Funiculus sociatus GB2-C1: one gene and its partner. The protein of the gene in region 2 binds, or shares a complex with, the protein of the main gene of each other region. Links are inferred from orthologs where the notes say so. Each region holds a gene or a part of one and is shown on either strand. Other genes may lie near its edges.

Region 1 (10,202 bases), on a different replicon or contig from region 2:
TTTGAGAACTTGACGCAGTTCTTTGTCCAGTTCCTTCGCGGCTGGCGGAAGCTGCGAGTTAATCAGGCGCACTCGCGAACCCGCTTCATCAATTAGGTCAATTGCTTTGTCTGGCAAGTAACGGTCTGAGATGTAACGGTCTGAAAGCTTAGCAGCAGCTTCAACCGCCTCATCAGAGATTTTCAGTTTGTGGTGTTGCTCGTAACGTTCGCGCAAACCATACAAAATTTCAATTGTTTCGGTAACTGTCGGCTCTCCTACCATTACTGGTTGGAATCTCCGCTCTAAGGCTGCATCCCGCTCAATGTGCTTGCGGTATTCATCCAGCGTCGTTGCGCCGATGCACTGCAATTCACCTCTTGCCAAGGCGGGTTTCAGAATGTTTGCTGCGTCGATGGCACCTTCTGCTGCACCCGCACCAATCAAGGTATGTACCTCGTCAATCACGAGAATTACATTCCCCGCCGAGCGGATTTCATCCATGATTTTCTTTAAGCGTTCTTCAAATTCACCCCGGTATTTGGTGCCTGCTACCAGCAAACCAATATCCAAAGTGACGACGCGCTTATCTTCCAGAATATCTGGGATATCGTTGTTGGCGATTCGTGATGCCAAACCTTCTGCGATCGCAGTTTTTCCGACTCCTGGTTCCCCAATCAATACTGGGTTATTCTTCGTTCTGCGTCCCAGAATCTGAATTACCCGTTCAATTTCCTTTGCCCGACCAACTACTGGATCAAGCTTGCCCTCAGATGCCATTTGAGTTAGATTGGAGCCAAACTCATCTAAGGTTGGTGTCTTCGTGCGTCCGCCTGAAGTTGGTGCGCCGACTTCTGCCGTCTCTCCCAACATTCTAATTACTTGCGTCCGCACCTTCGAGAGGTCTACGCCTAAGTTTTCCAAAACTCTCGCCGCCACCCCTTCACCTTCCCGGATTAGACCCAGAAGCAGGTGTTCCGTTCCAATGTAGTTATGCCCTAGCTGACGAGCTTCTTCTAAAGATAACTCTAAAACGCGCTTGGCTCTGGGGGTGAACGGAATTTCTACCGCCACAAAGCCGGAACCGCGACCGATGATTTTTTCCACCTCTATTCTGGCATCTTTGAGGTTTACCCCCATTGATTTCAGGACTTTGGCGGCTACACCAGTACCTTCTCCAATTAGACCCAGGAGGATCTGCTCCGTACCCACGAAGTTATGTCCCAGGCGACGTGCTTCTTCCTGGGCCAACATGATTACTTTAATGGCTTTTTCTGTGAAGCGTTCAAACATGGCGGCTTGTTATTTCCCTGCTGCGTGCCTGTAACGTGATTCTAACATAGGGTTTTTGTGAGGCTGTTACCTTACAGATAATCAACGATCTCACAATTTATTTATTACAGTTTCCCTATCTAATTAGTTGGGATTAGCGAAGTCTACTATCTAAGGTTAGAAACTTTAAATTTTTTAACCTTTAGGAGTAGGTTAAAATACTGAAAATTTAAAGCCAGATGCGGCGAGGCGATCGGAGGCGGTAAAGTACCAATCGCTTAAAGTCTGTTTAAATTCTGGTTTCTGAAGACCGCCGCGCCATAAAATTAGCGCATCTTCACCAGTATCTTTGTAATAATGTCGCCGTCTGCCCACTTCCTCAAAGCCAAACTTCTCGTAAAGAGAACGTGCTGCTTGATTAGAAGTTCTCACTTCTAGCGTCGCCCATTCTAGCCCTCGTTCCCAAGCACTTTTGAGTAAAGCGTAAAGCATCGCCTGACCCAATCCCAAACCCCGGTACTCTGGATGAACCGCCAAAATTGTGATGTGCGCCTCCTCTAAAATTGCCCAGAGGCAACACAATCCTACTATAGTTTCCACGTTGTCAGGTGGGAAGGTGGGGTTGTTGGAAGCTGACAACTGACAACTAGACAATTCTTGCGCGATCGCTGATGATTGACCCCTGACCATTATCAGCAAGTCACTATTAGGACTTTCTAGCTCTCGCTTGTAACCATCTAGAGTCCACAGTTCCCCAAAACAAAGTTTATCTAACTCCACTACCGCACTTAGCTGCTCTGCTGTTAGCGGCTTAAGTTCTAAAAAATTCACAGTTAACAATTGTACACTAAAAAACAAGACGCACTCGATGCCTGTTAAGCAAGGACAAATATCAGATCATGTTATTGACACCAAATGTCGGGGTTCAAAATTCTGGACGTAAGTATCTACCGACTCCGACAGAAACTCAGGAAACTCCCTCGCCAAATCAGGAACTTTTGCCCCTGACATCTAAAGTCAACAGTCAGGATTGTCTGGAAATTGGCGGATGTGATGTAACGACACTTGTCCAGCAATTTGGTTCGCCACTTTATATTTTGGACGAAGAAACGCTGCGAACAGCTTGTCGTCAGTATCGGGATGGTTTTAAGCGTCATTATGCCGGGTCTTCGCAGGTGCTGTATGCTTCTAAAGCATGGAGTTGCCTAGCTGTTTGCGCGATCGCTCGTTCGGAAGGCTTGGGAATTGATGTAGTATCCGGGTGCGAACTCTACACCGCCCTAAAAGCTGGTGTCAGTCCCGACAAAATTTATTTCCACGGTAACAATAAATCGGTGGAAGAACTGACTCTGGCTGTAGAATCTCGCTGCACCATTGTCGTAGACAACTGGCTAGAATTGAAAACTCTGGCCGGACTGAGAACCAAGCCAGAATCTTCTCCCCAGTCCCCAGCCCCGATCCGCATCATGCTGCGGTTTACTCCTGGGATCGAGTGTCACACTCACGAATATATTCGCACCGGACACCTAGATAGTAAATTTGGCTTCGATCCTAATCAACTAGAAGAAGTATTTGCTTTTATCACTCAGCAGCCAAACCTAAACTGTATAGGGTTACACGCTCACATCGGTTCACAAATCTTTGAACTCCAACCCCATGAAGATTTAGCTGGTGTCATCGTGCAGTGGTTTGGGAAAGCTGCCAAGTTAGGTTTGCCAGTCACCGAGTTAAACATCGGCGGGGGCTTAGGAATTCGTTACACCGAATCCGACGATCCCCCCAGTATTGAGGACTGGGTAAAAACCGTTAGCGATGGGATTACCCAAGCGTGCCAAGCTCAACAAATACCTTTACCTAAGTTACTGTGTGAACCAGGGCGATCGCTAATTGGTTCCGCCTGCGTCACAGCTTACACCGTAGGTTCCACAAAAGTGGTTCCAGACATCCGCACCTACGTCTCCGTTGATGGCGGTATGTCTGACAATCCGCGTCCCATCACCTACCAATCAATTTATCGCACGGTAGTTGCCAACCGGATGTCAGAACCCATTACCCAAACAGTCACCCTTGCTGGTAAACACTGCGAATCCGGAGACATTCTCATTAAAGAAGCGGCTCTACCTAAAACTGAGCCTGGAGATATCTTGGTAGTCATGGATACAGGTGCCTACAATTACAGCATGGCATCTAATTACAATCGATTGCCTCGTCCGGCAGCAGTTTTAGTAGGTCAGGGAGAAGCCAACCTGATTCTACAGCGGGAAACCTACCAAGATTTAATTCGGCAGGATTGCATACCCGACCGATTAGCTTTTGGGAATTGACTGTTAGGCAGGTTTCGGCTAATTGGGTAAACCTAATTAAACGTTTGCTGGGCAAAAGCCCAGCAAATCCCCTGAAAACTATAGCAGTTCTCACTCATATCGCTATTTTGCTTTCTGTGCGATTCCGGAGAGAGGCTGGGAAATTGGCCCCGCAACCCTATTCTGGGAGGGGTTGGGGGTGAGTCCTGATTTTAGTTAACTCAACCGAGAAGCGCTATATATTCCGAAGCAATACCGGACTAGGTAGAAAACAGCTATGTTTAGTTTAATTATGTTCACCTACTTAATCGTCCAAAAGCGCGTCAGCTAAAATCGAACCGTAGAGCTAAAAAACTCAAGCAAGCAAAGGAAAAAATAAAAATAGCGATTAGATTTTAGCTGATTGGCAGGATGTAACCGCAGTTACACTAGATTTAGACTCTGACAAATAACTAAAGTTGAGTAGCTATAATTGCCTTTTGCCTTTTAACCTATCGGTGCAAACTTCAGCAAATCCCATTAAAGTTCAATGAATTCGGGTCCTAGTCAAGACCCTGCCGGAACTTCTGCCTTGGTGCTTCAAAGCCTTGATATTGTATTAGTTCTAGTCCTCACGTATCTGGTACTCCTGTTTATTGGAGAGCGCCGCACGTTGTGGATGGTACGGGGTTTAATTGTCTTAATGTTGGCCTCAGCGGTGAGTAATCGACTGGGGCTAGTGCTTTTGAGTTTTGTGCTGGAAAAGTTGGTAGTTGGCTCGGCTGTGGCGATGGCTGTGATCTTCCAGTCAGAGTTTCGGCGCTTTCTGGAACAATTAGGCAGGGGAGAAATTGTGCAGTTGCTGCAACCTTCCCGTCGAGCCGTCCCTAAGGCTGATAGTGTGGTTGATGAAATTGTGGATGCGGTTAAAGAACTGTCTCAAAACCGTACTGGTGCCTTGATGATTCTGGAAACGAGTGGGACGATTGATGAGCGCGATTTTTCCGTTCAGGGTGTCAAGCTGGATGCTGAAGTTTCTAAAGAACTCTTGCAAACCATCTTTCAGACATCTACCCTATTGCACGACGGTGCAGTGTTTATCAGTGGTTCCCGTATTATGGCTGCTGGGGTGATTCTGCCCCTTTCTGAGCGCACGGCATCGCGCCAGCTGGGAACGCGACACCGGGCGGCAATGGGAATTACCGAGCGAGTCGAAAATTGCCTGTGTGTCGTTGTATCTGAAGAAACAGGCTCCATTTCCTTAGCGGAGCGGGGGAGCCTAAATCGTCCCCTCACCAGCAGTAAGCTGAAAGAACTGTTAGAAGCGCGTTTCTCGCCGTCAATCGAGGAGGGAGCCGTCGCCCCAGGTCTACGCAGTTTAGGACGCCAGATTAGCGATAAGGGAAAGGCACTGATTTTGCGCTTGCTCCGTCTTCTATCTCCGGCTTCTCGTGACAAGAAATGACTCCAAAACCAACTGTCTTACAAAATCTGCCTGCTGACCTGGATGAAACCCGCCTGCCAAAGCACGTAGCGGTAATTATGGATGGAAATGGGCGCTGGGCAAAGCGTCAGGGTCTACCCCGGATTATGGGTCATCGGCGGGGAGTCAATGCGCTTAAGGAATTGCTGCGCTGCTGTAAGGATTGGGGTATTCCAGCACTGACGGCTTATGCTTTTTCTACGGAAAATTGGGGGCGTCCGCTGGATGAAGTTGATTTTTTGATGACGCTGTTCGATCGGGTCTTGCGGCAAGAGCTGCGAGAGATGGTGCAGGAAAATGTGAAAATCAATTTTATGGGGAATCTAGGCGCATTACCGCGAAGTCTTCAAGCTGAGATTGAGCGCTCAATGACCGAAACCCAGCACAATCGCAGCATTCAATTTACGGTGGCAATGAATTATGGCGGTCGTGAGGAAATTTTGCAAGCTTGTCGAGCGATCGCTACCTCTGTGCAGCAAGGTTTGCTCCAGCCAGATCAAATTGATGAAGCTTTGTTTGAAAAGCATCTCTACACTTCCAATGTGGGCGATCCCGACTTATTAATCCGTACCAGTGGCGAAATGCGCGTCTCGAACTTCCTACTGTGGCAAATGGCTTATGCGGAACTCTATATTACAGAGACGCTGTGGCCTGATTTTGACCGGACGGAGTTTCATCGGGCGTTGTGTGTCTATCAACAACGCGATCGCCGTTTTGGGAAGGTTTGAAGGGTTAAGCTGCTAAGTTTCAAGCTTCTCTAAGCTTGTTAACTTGCTAACTTTCAACTTTCCAACCTGCAAAGAAGCAAACTCTTTAAGGCCCAGAAAAAACGGCGTTTTCTACATCTTGGCGAGTGAGGGAGTATTTGAAAGAGCGCAGGATATCGCGCCCACCCTCACCCGCTTGCAGATAACGCACGGTTAGCTCTTCCACATCCAGTAACAATTCGGCTTTCCACGAAGGTCGAGCAATGTGCCAACAGTGTAGGTCTGCACGGTCTTGTTCACATCCTAGCCCTTGAAGCCACTGCTCGATCTCAGGGAGGGGATGGTTGTATAGGGGGGTATCAGCAGCGGGAAGAGTCATATGGATTTGGCAAAAGGGATTTGGGAAAAGGAATTTGTGCAGTTACAAGTTGGGATGCGATAGGTTCAGTTATAGCTTGTTGATTAATGCTTATCTGCTGCAACACTTGCGGCGGAATTTTCTGCCCGGAAACTTGGAAAGCCGTGTCTCCTCGTGTTAAACCAATAGCGATCGCTAACAGCAGGCATCCCAAAAATGTTACACCCAAGATGAACAAAGCAAAAATTTCCCCAGCAGATAGGGGGCGGTCAGTGGGATCGAGGTAAGCTGATGAGGAATAAGTTGGTTTGGGCTGTGACATTGGACGGTTTAAGTTTCCCGGAGCCTGAATCACGCTGATGCGGGAATAGCCAATTCTCATGTCGTAAGCCTGTCGCCGTTCTGGGTTGCTGAGGGTAGCGTAGGCTTCGTTGATCTGCTGGAACTTAGCTGTCGCCGTTTTAGCTGGCAAATCTGTTGTATCGGGATGGTAGCGCTTGCTGAGTTCCCGATAAGCCCGGCGAATTTCGATTGCTGATGCTGAAGGATGCAGCCCCAGCAGGGCGTAATGACTGGTTGCCAAGTTTGTTTGATATGGCATCCTTCGACTTTCATTGTTCGCAGTTGCCCTGTTATGAGTCACCGCAGCTCCACTCTGCCTGGTTACGAATGGTTTTCAATTATTCTAAGACACCTGTGCCTCGACTGCCCTCAGCATGAAGTAAAGAGTTAGGGGAGTAGGGATGCGATCGCAAGACATCAAGTATAATTTTTTCTTATTTTTTTAATGGCTTTTTTCAGGCCATCGGAATGAATCCAACCTACAAAACCACCATAAATTATCTTCCCATTATTATCTGCCAAAAAGATATGCTCGACTCCTAGCGGGGTTTTCCAAGTTCTAACAACCGTTTTATCTCTAAGAGTAAATATAGGTCTAGATTTCTTAAAATCTCTCTCTTCAGCAAAAGTCATTCCCGGCACATTTTCTAAATATTTTATAACTTCCTCTGTAAGCTTAGAAATAGAATTAGCTACTTTGAATTGTTGGGTTTTAATTTGATTTACTATCCCCATGCTAAATTTAGCTAAAGCAACAGCAATTAATCCTGTGATTCCAATCACTGCTATACCGCCCATCATTCCAGCAGAACCACTAATAGTTGCTAAAGCTATTGTGATCGCAGCGCCACTTAAGCCTGTAGCAGCCATTGTGATAACGAATATTACTCCAATAATCTCCAAAGTAGAATCTTTTTTAATTACTGCCTGCATCTGCTATAGCAATCCTATTTGAGTTGTGACTACCTTTAAAAAGAACCGTACAGGCGCTCTAGGGGGCAAGAGAGAAGTTGATAAAGGAGTTACGATTGTTATATTACCTTGATATTTTGTTGATAAATCCTCACTATAGCAATCCTATTTAAGTTGTGAACGAGTATTTTGTCCCTACAGGGTTTCACGAATCTTTTAGGATTGCTATATTTCCGGAACGCGCAAGTCTCCCGCCTAGCTGCATCCCCATAAAAGCGATATTAATATAAAAATAATTAGTAATTTTTCCAAAAAAATACGTGTATTTTCAGCCTTTGATTAAAAATTATAGTAATTACCACGCTTGCTAAAAAAGCTAATTCAAATTACAAACAATCGCTTTCTTTCTATAAATTACTCCGCAAATTGCTGCTAACAGCAACCAGCCCAAAGTATTCACTCGTAAATCAAAAAGGGTTACATCTACAGTGTTAAATAAAGTGCAGCAACCAAAAGCAACTAAATAACTAAAAATAATTAATTGATTTTGTGGGGAAGCGGTGAAGTGCATCTTTGCTAATAACAGGATACCTTGAGCCATTACCCAGCCGACTAATCCAAAAAATAGAATTGTTGCTGGGATGCCAGTTTCAGCAGTTAGCATTAACAACAGACTGTGGGGATGTCCCAGCCAAATTTGCATTTTTGCCTCATAGAGAGGCGTAAAATTTCGTAACCCCCAACCAGTGCAGGGACGCTGCTGCGTCATCGACCAAGCAAACTTCCATTGGGTTGTTCGTAACAGCGCTATTGGTCGGTCTGGATAACGCTGGTCGGTGAGTCGCGCCCAAAAGTAAGTTGGGACAATGATTCGCAGCCATTCTCGCACAGGCGAAGGGCCAAAAGCTGCCCAGAGGACGGTAGTAGCAACACCTGCAACTAGGGCAATTAGCCAACGCCAACCCTGATAGAGCGCAAAGGCGAGACAACTGACGATGACAATTGCCCAAGCGTTGCGGGAGTTGGTTAAGATGAGAGCGATCGCATTCCCAATTACCGCCACACTCAAAAACACCCAGCGCAGCCAATAAGAATCCCTTTTTTTACCTTCGTTCCCAGTCTCAGCCTGGGAACGCACGTTTTGGAGGCTCCGCCTCCCCCAATTCCTAAGAAAGCTAAAGGATAAGTGAGGCGGCCTAACGGGACTTACTTCAGCTCCGGCTCCCCTCAGGTCTTGAGGAGAGGGGCTAGAGGTGAGGTGCTTTTGCCTTTTGGTTTCTTCAATCCACAGTCCCAGCGACAGAATGAAAACAATTTGCAAATACGCCGCAAGGATATTGGCATACATAAACACCGAAGCCATCCGTCCGGGGGGATTGCCTTTGGGTTCAAGCGCCCAACCCACGATACCTTGCAACTGTGCTGGAGTTGCCCAACCTAAAAATATCTGTCCGAAGCCTAGAATAACTACTGGTACGGAAGGAATAACCAGAATCCAAGCGAGTCGCCGCAACTGATTTGGTGTTTGGATCAGTTGACTGTAAGCAGCAAACAAGAGGAAAAACGGGAATAAATTAGCTAATCCCAGAAAAGCTTCAGCGCGATTAAAGGCAAAAGCAGCTGAAATAATCAAGATTACGCTCAAAAGAGCAAATCCCCAGTTGAGGGGGCGACGGATAATTGTGCGATACTTTTGCTTCCAGGTGCCTACCAATGCCAAGAATATTCCCAAGGCACCCAGAATCGGAATGAAGGGAAAAATTAGTAACCCCAGCTGGGCATAGTTCCAAGAGGGCTGCAAGCTGGGGTCAGGATGTTGGGAAGAAGGCAAAAGAATTTTCCTCATTTCTTTTTGCTTTTTCTTTTGCTACCCCCTTTTTTAAGGAGGGTTGGCAAAGTGGTTTCATTTACTAAAAGAAAATTTTTGAACGTTGATTTTGGCTGGCAGTAGGGGCATGGCATTGCCATGCCCCTACAAAATGCCGCAAATTTCGATATTTTCTAAGGGTTGTATGAAACCACCCTGATTTTTTAAGGATGCTAAGGCGATCGCACGAGTACCTTTTTACGCCATTTCCCAGCACTCTGAGCGAGTGAGGCGAATTTGTGCTAAGGCAAAGATAATCGGGATAATGCGACCATAGTTAGTAGCGATCGCTCTCCAGCCTAAATCGGCAAAAAACCATCCCCACATCACAGGCCCCACCAAGGCAAATACACTCCGGAGGGCACCATAGCGGGCAGCACTCATCGCCATACCTCGCTTAGCTGTTTGCAGCGCCAGATAATTCTGAAACTGTGCCGCCGCCACCGCACCGCCTTGAATAACTGTTTCTTTGGCAACTTGATAGCTGGCAAACTGAATCGCAAACTGACGGGCTACTTGTTGCAGCAATATCGGCTGCACAATGGAACTAACAGCCAAAGCGCTACCACCTTTGACCAGTAAACCTACGGGATCGTGCTGCAAGTTGACTGGCAACGGCTCGGAAAGTTCAGAATTTGCCAGACTTCCCTGTATTCTGACAGTCATGGCTTTTTGTTCTTGTCGTGGCAGTTGTTTCCACACCCGTCCCATCAGGTTGAGAAACACTTCTGCCTCTAAATCTGTAGTCGAAAGTTCTGCGGAGTAGGGAATTTTGAGGTAACGACAAACCTGAATCAAAGCTTGGCGATACGTCACTTCGCCAGTGCGTCCCCGCAATACCGTCACTCCATCTGCTGCCAAAAAGCGAAATCTATCTTCGATAGCATCTAACCAACTTTCGCGATCTTGACTTTGGATGTCTATCGGTTCAGGTGTCTGAACATAATCTAAGGGATTAAATTTGCGACGGAACAAGATGTCCGTCAGGTGCTGTAATTCT
Region 2 (10,345 bases):
GGTAATTGAAATTACTAAGAAATATGGAGATTTGCCTTTGGTTGAGTGTTATCCAGCTCAACTAAATCAGGTATTTATGAATATATTGAGCAATGCGATTGATGCTCTGCTAGAACAAGTAGAGCAACCAGTCAAACAGATAGAGATTCATACAGAAACTGTAACTCCAGAAAATAATATCCCATCTGTACTGGTGCGGATTTGTGACAACGGCCCCGGCGTTCCTCCAGAAATCCGAGGTAAACTATTTGAAGCGTTTTTCACGACGAAGCCAGTAGGAAAAGGCACCGGGCTAGGGTTGGCCATTTGTTACCAGATTGTTGAAAAGCATGGCGGTAGAATTGAGGTAATTTCGCAGGTTGGACAAGGAACCGAGTTTGCGATCGCATTACCTATTCAACATTCTTAAAATAGAAATCCATTCATTCTCTTTTCCCATGCTGTGGGCGAATGTGGAACCAAACGCACAAAGCTGGCTCAGATTCTGAATCTGGGTTTAAATACTTAATATTCGGCAATTGAAAGAAAATATATAAAAAGCTATATGGGGTGAACCCAGAGGCAGGACAAGAAAGCAACCTGCCTTCAAAATCGTCCCACCATACCTAGTGTAACTGCCAAGCGGCTAAATATCTGTGCCTATAGCAGTAGAGTGTCAATCCTGAAAGTGCTATTCTCCACTGTAAGTGTGTTGTGTGGAGTGATTATAAAATATGGTTTCATCCCCTATTCGGACTCAGCCCTCTGGCCTGTCTGAATCTACCTTGTCTTTGGCTGATGCGGCACCAGCTGTAAAAAACCTTAATCTTAGAGCTGGTTCGAGTCCCCTAGCATTACCAGCCACACCACTGTTTGGCACAGATGGGATTCGTGGAAAATTCGGAGAACTGCTGAGTGAAACGCTCGCCTTGCAAGTGGGCTTCTGGGCAGGACAAGTGCTGCGAGCATCGGCAAAAACAGCCGGGCCAGTGATTATTGGGCAGGATTCGAGAAACTCTAGCGATATGTTGGCGATGGCGCTTGCTGATGGTCTGACCTCGGCAGGGCTTGAAGTTTGGAATTTGGGGCTATGCCCAACTCCCTGCGTTGCTCATCTGGTGAGCGCAACGGATGCGGTGGGAGGAGTGATGATCTCTGCCAGCCACAATCCGCCAGAAGATAATGGGATTAAGTTTTTTGGCTCAGATGGTACGAAACTGCTCCCGGCGATGCAGCAGGAGATTGAAGCGGGGTTGAGAGGAAATGGGAATTTTGCAATTTTAAATAAAAGTTGGGGACAGCACTATCATCGACCGGAATTGGTGAGAAATTATGTTGACTCGCTTCAGCAAAGTTTGCAACCATCGATAAAATTACAAGGTTTGCGGGTTGTGCTGGATCTCGCTTGGGGTGCTGCTGTGCATCTGGCACCTGCGGTATTTAAAGCTATGGGAGCAGAGGTTATTTGCTTGCACGATCTTCCTGATGGCGATCGGATTAACGTTAATTGCGGTTCCACTCACCTGGCCTTCCTCCAGTCAGCCGTAAAGCAGCACGGTGCAGATATAGGTTTTGCCTTTGATGGGGATGCTGATCGAGTGATGGCAGTTGATTCCCAAGGTCGCGTCGTTGACGGCGATTATATCCTTTATTTCTGGGGAACAACCCTCAAAACATCGGGGCAGTTGCCTGGGGATTTGATTGTCGCGACGGTGATGGCAAATTTAGGTTTTGAGCTGGCTTGGAAACAGCTAGGCGGCAAATTTGTTAGGACTTCTGTAGGCGATCAATACGTCCAGGCAGAAATGCTGCGGACAGGGGGAAAACTGGGCGGCGAACAATCAGGGCATATCCTTTGTCACCATTACAGCCTCACCGGAGATGGACTGCTGACCGCTTTACATTTGGCGGCTCGTGTGCGTAGCACCGGAGAATCCCTATCACAATTGGTAGATAAAAGCTTCCAGACATATCCGCAGGTGTTGCGGAACGTGAGAGTGGAAGATCGCGATCGCCGTCGGCGATGGCAAGAGTGCGATCCATTGATGAATGCGATCGCTAAAGCCGAAGCCGCAATGGGAGACTCTGGACGAATTTTAGTTCGCGCCTCTGGCACCGAACCCCTCATCCGCGTTATGGTAGAAGCCCAAAGCGCCGAACTCACGTACCACTGGACAGAACAGCTGGTACTAGCGGTTGAGCAACACCTAGCCGTCTCCTGAGACATCAGCAATCCACTCAATTAAATCTTACTGGGAGGATAGGAAAAGCCTGTCCTCCTAATTATTTTATTTGCCAATATAAACCTGAGGCAGCTATCTTGGAATGGGCATCTTGCCCAGCCCATATCTGCTCTTTTAGGCTAACATCAACTTTAATTGAGAAAAAACAACGATGAATCAGGCGATGGAGATGAATAAAAATGGCATTCGTTTAAATATTGGGTCTTGGATAGATGTAGCTGAAGGATTGGGAAACACAGGAAGTAGAATTACTATTAAAGAGCGGCTTAAAGAATTATTCTCTAATTCAAGACATCAATGGATGTGGGATGAACCATCACTTACAGAGGCTTCGATAAAGCATGGTTTTAAAAATATACGACGCTGCGAGTATGGCAATTGGTCAAATCCCATTGGAACTGTCGAAAGTAAAGATAGACATGGGGATGCTATCTGTATAGAAGTAACCAAGTAATCAGACGGAGTATTTTATAATTTTTACTCCACCATGCCACGTACAAAATCAAAATCGAAAAGTAAATCTAAAAAGCAGCCAACTCCTGAAGCTCCAGCTCTTAGTAAGAAGGAACAATCAGCACTAAAGCGTAAGGCTACTCAGGAGCGCGAAGAATTCATAGGGTTTACCAGCGCCACCTTATTTGGCTCTCTTTTTCTGGGTTTATTCCTATTTCCATTTGGCGGCCCGAAAATAGCCGGGGGAGCAGTTGGAGCAATAGTTTCTATAGCTCTTTCCTACAAATATCCCCGTAAAGCTCTTTGGTTATTCCTGATATATATGCCATTCGGAGGAACGGTAGTATATATGTTGGCTGGCGGAAATGCCCTACTTCAGGTAGCTAAAGATGCTTTTTATATTCCAGCAGCGATCGCCCTGTATCAAGAATGTAAAAAGAAACGCTTGCCCTTCTTGCTTCCTAAAGGGCTGAAGACACCCTTAAACATTTTGTTGGGGTTCTGTATAGTCACCTTGCTGTTAGTAAATGGTTCTCAGCAGTTTATAAGCAAAAGACCAGGCGAACAGCCGATTGCAATGGGGCTTTTAGGTTTGAAAGTTCTGCTGGGATACCTTCCCCTGATCGCTTGCGCTTACTATCTAATTCGTAGCAAGCGAGAGTTACTTTTCCTAACTCGATTACACGTAGTTCTCGCTATTATCTGTTGTGTGCTGGGATTGGCGCAGTACAATATGCTACTCACTGGCATCTGTAAGAGTACAGAAGCTTTTGCTGTCGAAGGAGCAGATTTATTTAAAGCCAGTCTAGAGGCAAAGTGTTTAGTCGGTGGCTCTCTACTGTATAGTACGTCGCAGGGAGTAATCCGCTTGCCTGGTACGTTCGTTTCTCCCTGGCACTGGGCATGGTTCCTAATATCTAATGCCTGTTTAACTTATGCCACTGCCTTCAGCGACCCTAACATTTTCTGGCGGCTGGGAGGTTTAGCTGGTATGGCAATCGTGTTTGTCAATGCCGTGATATGCGGACAAAGAATAGCCTTGATCTTAGTTCCCATTGTCATAATAATCCTGCTAATACTCACAGGTCAAATAGCTAACCTGAAAAGATTTATACCAATTGCAGTAGGATTAGCTGTAGTTATAGCAATCGGCATGGCCATGTTTCCTGGCATAGTACAAGAGCGGTTAGATAGCGCTGTTGCACGTTGGAATGCTTCGCCACCCACAGAATTTATTGCCTCTCAAGCTGAATTTACATCTAAAGGTCAAGAAGGAATTTTTGGTAATGGCTTGGGTCGAGCTACAAACTCTACCCGTTCCTTTGGCAAAGTTAAGCTGATAGAGACATACTATCCAAAATTGCTCTATGAAATTGGGCCTGTGGGAACAATCGGTTTTTTAGCGCTTGTTACCACACTCACGGTGATTACCTTCAAAATTTACCGTTCTGTTAAAGAGCAGAATTTACGAAGTTTTGGAGCCAGTTTCTGGGTTTTCATTTTAATTATCAGCTACAACACCTATTGGTATCCACTTGATACAGACCCGGTAGCCATTTATTACTGGTTTTTGGCTGGAGTTATTTTAAAATTGCCAGAAATAGAGCAGCAAGAACAGGAGAAGCTAAAAGCTGCTCTGGAAAATGAGCCTGAACCTAAAAAGAAAAGAAACCTCAATAAATCAAGAGTTATGAGTCATGAACCAGAAGTTAAGATTCAACCCTCATAATTCAAAACTCGCAGCGAGCAGGTTTATGTATATTATCTGTGAGATGCCAGCACTATCATCAACCCCGCCTCTACAACTCATAACTTTTGCAAGGAGCCGTAAAATATGAACTGGCCTTTGATTTCGGTGATTATTCCCACCTACGGACGTGAGGAGCCTTTGCAAGATACGCTAAAGGATGTTTTAAAGCAAGATTACCCAGCTTTTGAAGTGCTGGTAGTTGACCAAACCGCTACGCATAAGCCGGAAATTCAAGCTTATCTAGAAGAGCTAGCAGAGTCGGGAAAAATTCGCTGGTATCGAGTTGATTGGGCTAGTTTACCTGGAGCGAGAAATTATGCTGCACGGCGCTCATCTGGAGAAATTATTCTGTTTATTGATGATGACGTACAGATGCCAATTGAATATTTAACAGCCCACGCTCGTAACTATTTGGAAAACCCAGAGATTGGGGCAGTAGCTGGAAGGGTATTCGACCGGATGAAACTGGCAGATTCAAAAAAGGAAAAATCGGGGGATAACCTTTACGAAATTGAATATTTACCCCCAGAAGCGATGGACCCTGGAATTGCCTGGTATCATATTGATTTGGTGCATACGGTAAAGCCGCAGCAAGTGCTAACAGCTAGAGGCTGTAATATGTCCTTCCGCCGAGAAATTTTTACTAAGTATGGACTGCGGTTTGATGAGCGATTTCGTGGCAGTGCGGTGCGAGAAGAATCAGATTTTTGTCTGCGGATACGGCAGACGGGTTACAAGATATGGTATGACCCAGAGGCTTATTTGGTACACCTGGGCGAAGAAACTGGTGGATGCCACGATATTAGTACGCGATCGCTAAAATATCAGTTAACCTTCTATCACAACCACTTCCTACTAGGGCTTAAAAACCTTACTCCAAGTCAATGCCTGAGATTCTTTGCCAAGCTGTTTGACTGTCATGTACTAGGGCATCCTCCTTGCAACAAAAGCGGCTCCCCTTTAAAAGTCTTGACTCGCTTTGCTTCCTACACTTTAGGCTTTTTCAATGCACTTAGTACAGTTATCCAATCCAGCTGGCAAGACGGTCAAATTTACACTCAGCAAGACCAAGAAGCAGAATCATCAGCCGTCAATAGTCCGTCTTCCGTCGTCAGATGAAATGCTAATTATTCGGAATTTAAACGCAAAGCAGGCTCAGGTTAACGCCAAGATTCGCAAAGGAAAGCCTAACTCTGCGCCCCTTTGCGTTAAAAAGCAAGAAACTATACTTGGAGTTGCGCGATGAGGATTTTGGTTGCTAGTCACACTTATATCGTTGACCTCAATTGTGAGAAACTACGCGCGATCGCTCATTTAGAACCAAACATTGAGGTTACTGTCGTTGTGCCGAAGCGTTGGAAGCCTGGGGGTGTCCAAATTAAGATTATTGAAACTCAGCTGCGTGAAGAAGGCAATTTTCGCATTGTACCAGTTTCTAATTTCAGCCAGAATAATCAGGGAATTCTTACATTTGGCGCTGATTTAATTGGGCTATTAAAGCAGTTTCGCCCTCAGATTATTCAGGTAGAGCAGGGTGCAAAAGCTCTCGGTTATGCGGAGATGATTGCCCTCAATCGCCTGTTGGGATTGAAAGCAAAAAATCTCTTTTTTACCTGGTGGAATCTCCCCTACAAACTGAAATTTCCTATCTCTTTGCTGGAAGCTTATAATCTGCGGAACACTCACGGAATTATTGCTGGGAATCAAGACGGAGTAGACATTTTACGGCAACGCGGCTACAAAGGCCCAGTTAAAGTTATGCCTCAGTTGGGTGTAGACGAAACCTTATTTAAACCCCAGACACAGCCAGATTTAGCTGCTAAACATGGAATTTCACCAGATGAATTTGTAGTTGGATTTGTAGGTCGATTTGTGGAGGAGAAAGGCTTAATAACGCTTTTGCAGGCGTTAAGTGGATTGCAAGAACATTCTTGGAAATGTTTGCTTCTCGGTCGAGGCCCATTGCAGTCAGTGCTGATGGAACGCGCTACCGAACTGGGTATCAAAGATAGGTTAATTTTAATAGAAAGCGTGTCTCACGATGAGGTAGCCCGCTATATAAATTTGATGAGTACGCTGGTGCTACCTTCAGAAACAACTTATCAGTTTAAAACTTTGACTGCCGCTGGTTGGAAAGAGCAGTTCGGTCACGTGCTGATTGAGGCGATGGCTTGCCGGGTGCCAGTTATTGGTTCTGACTCCGGCGAAATTCCTCACGTCATTAAAGAGGCTGGGTTGGTGTTTCCAGAAAAGAATGTGGCAGCACTACAAAATTGTCTGCGACAGCTAATAGAGCAACCAGATTTAGCTGATAAGCTGGGGCAGTTAGGTTATGAACGAGTAATGAACCAATATACAAATAAAGCTTTAGCCAAGCAGCAATTAGACTTTTACAAAGAGCTAATAGCTAATAGCTAATAGCTAATACGCTTTTAAACAATTAACAATTATCAAATGCGTATTTTACAAATTATTCCTTCGATTTCCCTTGTCTATGGTGGCCCTAGTCAGATGGTTCTAGGACTATCGGAGGCGCTGGCGCAAGAAGGTGTAGAGGTGACGGTACTAACAACAAATAGCAACGGAGATGTCGGTCAGCCGCCCTTGGATGTGCCTCTCGACCGCCCGGTGGAACAAAACGGCTATCAGGTGCGTTATTTCCCCTGTTCCCCGTTTCGACGCTATAAATTTTCCCTGGATTTGTTGCGCTGGTTAGCGGGACACGCGACTGAATTTGACTTAGCTCATATTCATGCTTTATTTTCGCCTGTAAGCACGGCAGCGGCGACTGTGGCGCGATCGCGTCATTTACCGTATTTAATGCGTCCTTTGGGGACGCTAGACCCCGCAGACTTACGCAAGAAGAAGAGAATCAAGCAGATTTATGCGGCGTTGCTGGAACGTCCCAACTTAGCAGGCGCGGCGGGCATTCACTTCACCAGCCCCCAAGAAGCTAAGATTTCCGAACGCTTCGGAACTTCAACTCCAGATGTGGTGATTCCCTTGGGCGTAAAGCAGCCAGCGATGCTCCCGAAAGGGCAAGCTAGAAAGGAATTAGGCATTCCGGAGACTCAGCCTTTGCTGCTGTTCATGTCTCGGATTGACCCGAAAAAAGGGCTAAATTTACTGATTCCAGCCCTGGAAAAACTTTTAGAAGATGGTGCTGATTTTCACTTTGTGCTGGCGGGTGGAAATCCGCAAGATCCAGCTTATGAGAACAAAATTCGAGAACAATTGCAAGCGTCACCTTTACGCGATCGCACTACTATAACCGGATTTGTAACTGGTGAGTCGAAAACTGGCTTACTACAAGATGCCGATTTATTCGTCCTCCCTTCTTACTACGAAAACTTTGGCATTGCTGTAGCCGAGGCGATGTGTAACGGAACCCCGGTGGTAATTTCTGACCAAGTTTATATCTGGGAGGAGATTCAACAAGCAGAAGCTGGCTGGGTTTGCGCCTGCGATGTAGAGAGTTTAACTAAACAATTGCGCGATTCGCTTGCTGACGCTTCTGAACGACAGCGACGGGGAACCAATGCTCAAGAGTACGCTTTGAAAAATTACAGTTGGAAAGCGATCGCTCAAGCAACCATTAAAGCTTACCAACAAATTCTTACAAGCAAAAGTAGGTTGGGTTGAGGTACGAAACCCAACATCACATCCGATATTTGTTCAATTTCACTAAGCTCGATCGCATCTCAGCGACGATGAGATGGAAGCACAAAAATCAACATCACATTAGATATTTGTTCAATTTCATCAAAGGCGATCGCATCTCAACCCAGCAGTTCATCTACCGCCACGCTGAACCCTTGCAAAACAACTTGAGTGCTAACCACCTCACCAGAAATAAACACAAGTCACTGATTTTTAGTAACTACAATAATCCAACGATTCTCAGGAAACACCAGCCAAACTTCCTCAGCACCAGACTGTAAATATTCTTGAGATTTAGGAATTACATCTTCAGCAATATCTGTAGGCGAAACAATTTTAGCAATTAGCGGGAAACTCTGGGGAAATACAGCAGGTTCGCCAAATTGATTAAGTAGTTCTGGTGTCAGATAAGCAACATCAGGAGAACGTCCCTGCTTATTAGTACGACAGGGAGGTGAAATATAGACACTTCCCTCTTGAGTGCTAGAATGCCTGTAATTTTCCCAGTAAGCAGAGAGTCCAGCTTGAATTCGACCATGAGTTAATGTAATTCCGTTTTTTTCTACTAATTTCCCATCCACCCATTCTGTACCATGAGGGGGATTTTGCATCCAGTCTTCTAAAGAAATAATTTTGGAATTAGTTATATAAAATCCCATTGCTGCCTACTTGCGTTACGAATACTTACTATTAATTACCGCTTACTACTGCTCTAAGAAAGTAGTAGGTTGGGTTGAGGAACGAAACCCAACATCAACAAGCATTTGTTCGGTTGCGGGATAGAGTTAACCTAACCTAGAATTATTTTTAACTGTTTTATCAGCGAAACCCAATAAAATCCTCATAAAGTTGGGTTTCGTGGACTCAAACCAACCTACACGATCTTACATATCTTTGTTAGTTTATGTCCATTGACTCTCTCGAACACTATACCTTTACTCTACAGTCTTTGAAAAACTATACTTTTACTGTAAGTATGTTCTGCGGGTATGATCAGCAAGGAAATAATTGGAAAGAACCAGAAATTACATCCATGCGTAAGAAAGGTTTAATAATTAAAGAGTATGCCGTAAAAACCGTTTTCTTTGAAAATATACTTCTTGGCTACATACAGGAATGCTTAGACGGTACTTGGTCTGCACATAGCCCATATAATGCTTTAAGTGTGGGTGATATGGAAATTTCTGGCTTCATTGATGAGGTTTACGCTGTGCGGTATCTGCATCAAGTGACGAAAGCAAATTATCCAGACGAGATTGGGGACTTTAGTTGTCTTCCTTGGGAGAAAGAAAACTCCTAGATTTAAACCACAATGCTTATCGTTTAACTACTGTTAAGAACAGGGTTATTTCATTCTGAATAAGTCTTTGAGTGTGTTAAGACTAAAGCCAGCACGTCGTTGGGCTTCGTTCCGCCAGTGAAATCTTTTTCTCCCCCAGCGTACTTTCTGAGCAATTCTTCTCTATCCATAACTCGACACCTCAAGTAATTAATCAACTCAACCATAGCCCAAGGAATATTTGGTCAAACCTACCCACTACGAGGGGATGTGATCGCATCCCCTGCATAAAACGCGATCGCGTTCTCGTGTCAAAGAGCGATCGCATAAGCTAAAACAAGGTAGTCCCCTCTACAGCTGTTGGTTTTAGTTGGAAACAACAATGCAAACATCCTCTGCTACTCCCTCCGCTTGGCAACGGCTGAAAAATCGCGAAATTGACTGCGAACAAGCCCTAAAACTCCTGATCGACGAGCAAGGAAGTGTTAACCTAGCTCTACTTGACCGAGAAGTGAGTTATCGGTTTTTTAGGGAATTTCAGGATAGAAAAGTTTTGCCCCCAGTGGTTCCGCTGCTACTCTGGCGAAACTGCTACTACCTGGGAAGCCCGAAAACTGTGTCGTTGGAAGCTATCAAAGAAATAAGCGATCGCACCTTCACCGACATTAAAGTTATCCCAATTGCCGACAAAAGTTATCGCACCTGGTATCACACTCAAAATCTTAACCCCAACTCCATTTCCTCGGCTCCTCTGGTAAATCCCCTCACCGGAGAACAGGAACAAGAAAACATCAGCGAAACCACAGAACTATACCTTTCCAAAGCAGTTGACCAAATTGGGCGGATTAAAACCCTAATTTCCGGCGCATTGCGGAACCGCGCCAGCGACATCCACATGGAACCCGCGCCAGAAGGCTTAAGAGTCCGTTATCGCATTGATGGCGTACTGCGAGATATTACCACCCTGCCGCTCAATGTTAG

Evidence for each region.
Region 1: the proteins of glmM (region 2) and cdaA are in contact, whole or in part, in a crystal structure (PDB 7OJS), measured with the Bacillus subtilis proteins. The link is inferred for Funiculus sociatus GB2-C1 from one-to-one orthologs.

Annotation. Positions count from the first base shown.
Region 1 is NZ_JAMPKJ010000079.1:5,965-16,166, forward strand. What follows is about bases 3,227-6,040. They hold cdaA (diadenylate cyclase CdaA), read left to right. Parts: upstream 3,227-4,083; coding sequence 4,084-4,998; downstream 4,999-6,040. Other genes in these bases: lysA (diaminopimelate decarboxylase), read left to right, coding at 3,227-3,575; uppS (undecaprenyl pyrophosphate synthase), read left to right, coding at 4,995-5,744; NDI42_RS24990 (DUF3143 domain-containing protein), read right to left, coding at 5,830-6,040. Outside these bases: NDI42_RS24965 (ATP-dependent Clp protease ATP-binding subunit), read right to left, coding at 1-1,272; rimI (ribosomal protein S18-alanine N-acetyltransferase), read right to left, coding at 1,465-2,082; more of lysA, read left to right, coding at 2,151-3,226; more of NDI42_RS24990, read right to left, coding at 6,041-6,102; NDI42_RS24995 (J domain-containing protein), read right to left, coding at 6,083-6,682; NDI42_RS25000 (hypothetical protein), read right to left, coding at 6,841-7,356; NDI42_RS25005 (O-antigen ligase family protein), read right to left, coding at 7,712-9,181; NDI42_RS25010 (YaaW family protein), read right to left, coding at 9,401-10,202. UniProt on the Bacillus subtilis protein: One of 3 paralogous diadenylate cyclases (DAC) in this bacteria, catalyzing the condensation of 2 ATP molecules into cyclic di-AMP (c-di-AMP). Upon expression in E.coli leads to c-di-AMP synthesis.
Region 2 is NZ_JAMPKJ010000022.1:52,988-63,332, forward strand. What follows is about bases 1-2,957. They hold glmM (phosphoglucosamine mutase), read left to right. Parts: upstream 1-713; coding sequence 714-2,201; downstream 2,202-2,957. Other genes in these bases: NDI42_RS12650 (HAMP domain-containing sensor histidine kinase), read left to right, coding at 1-409; NDI42_RS12660 (hypothetical protein), read left to right, coding at 2,374-2,676; hpsL (hormogonium polysaccharide biosynthesis protein HpsL), read left to right, coding at 2,710-2,957. Also shown: more of hpsL, read left to right, coding at 2,958-4,404; hormogonium polysaccharide biosynthesis glycosyltransferase HpsN, read left to right, coding at 4,510-5,544; hormogonium polysaccharide biosynthesis glycosyltransferase HpsO, read left to right, coding at 5,668-6,843; hormogonium polysaccharide biosynthesis glycosyltransferase HpsP, read left to right, coding at 6,880-8,067; NDI42_RS12690 (hypothetical protein), read left to right, coding at 8,990-9,385; NDI42_RS12695 (GspE/PulE family protein), read left to right, coding at 9,747-10,345. UniProt on the Bacillus subtilis protein: Catalyzes the conversion of glucosamine-6-phosphate to glucosamine-1-phosphate. Glucosamine-1-phosphate is used for cell wall biosynthesis.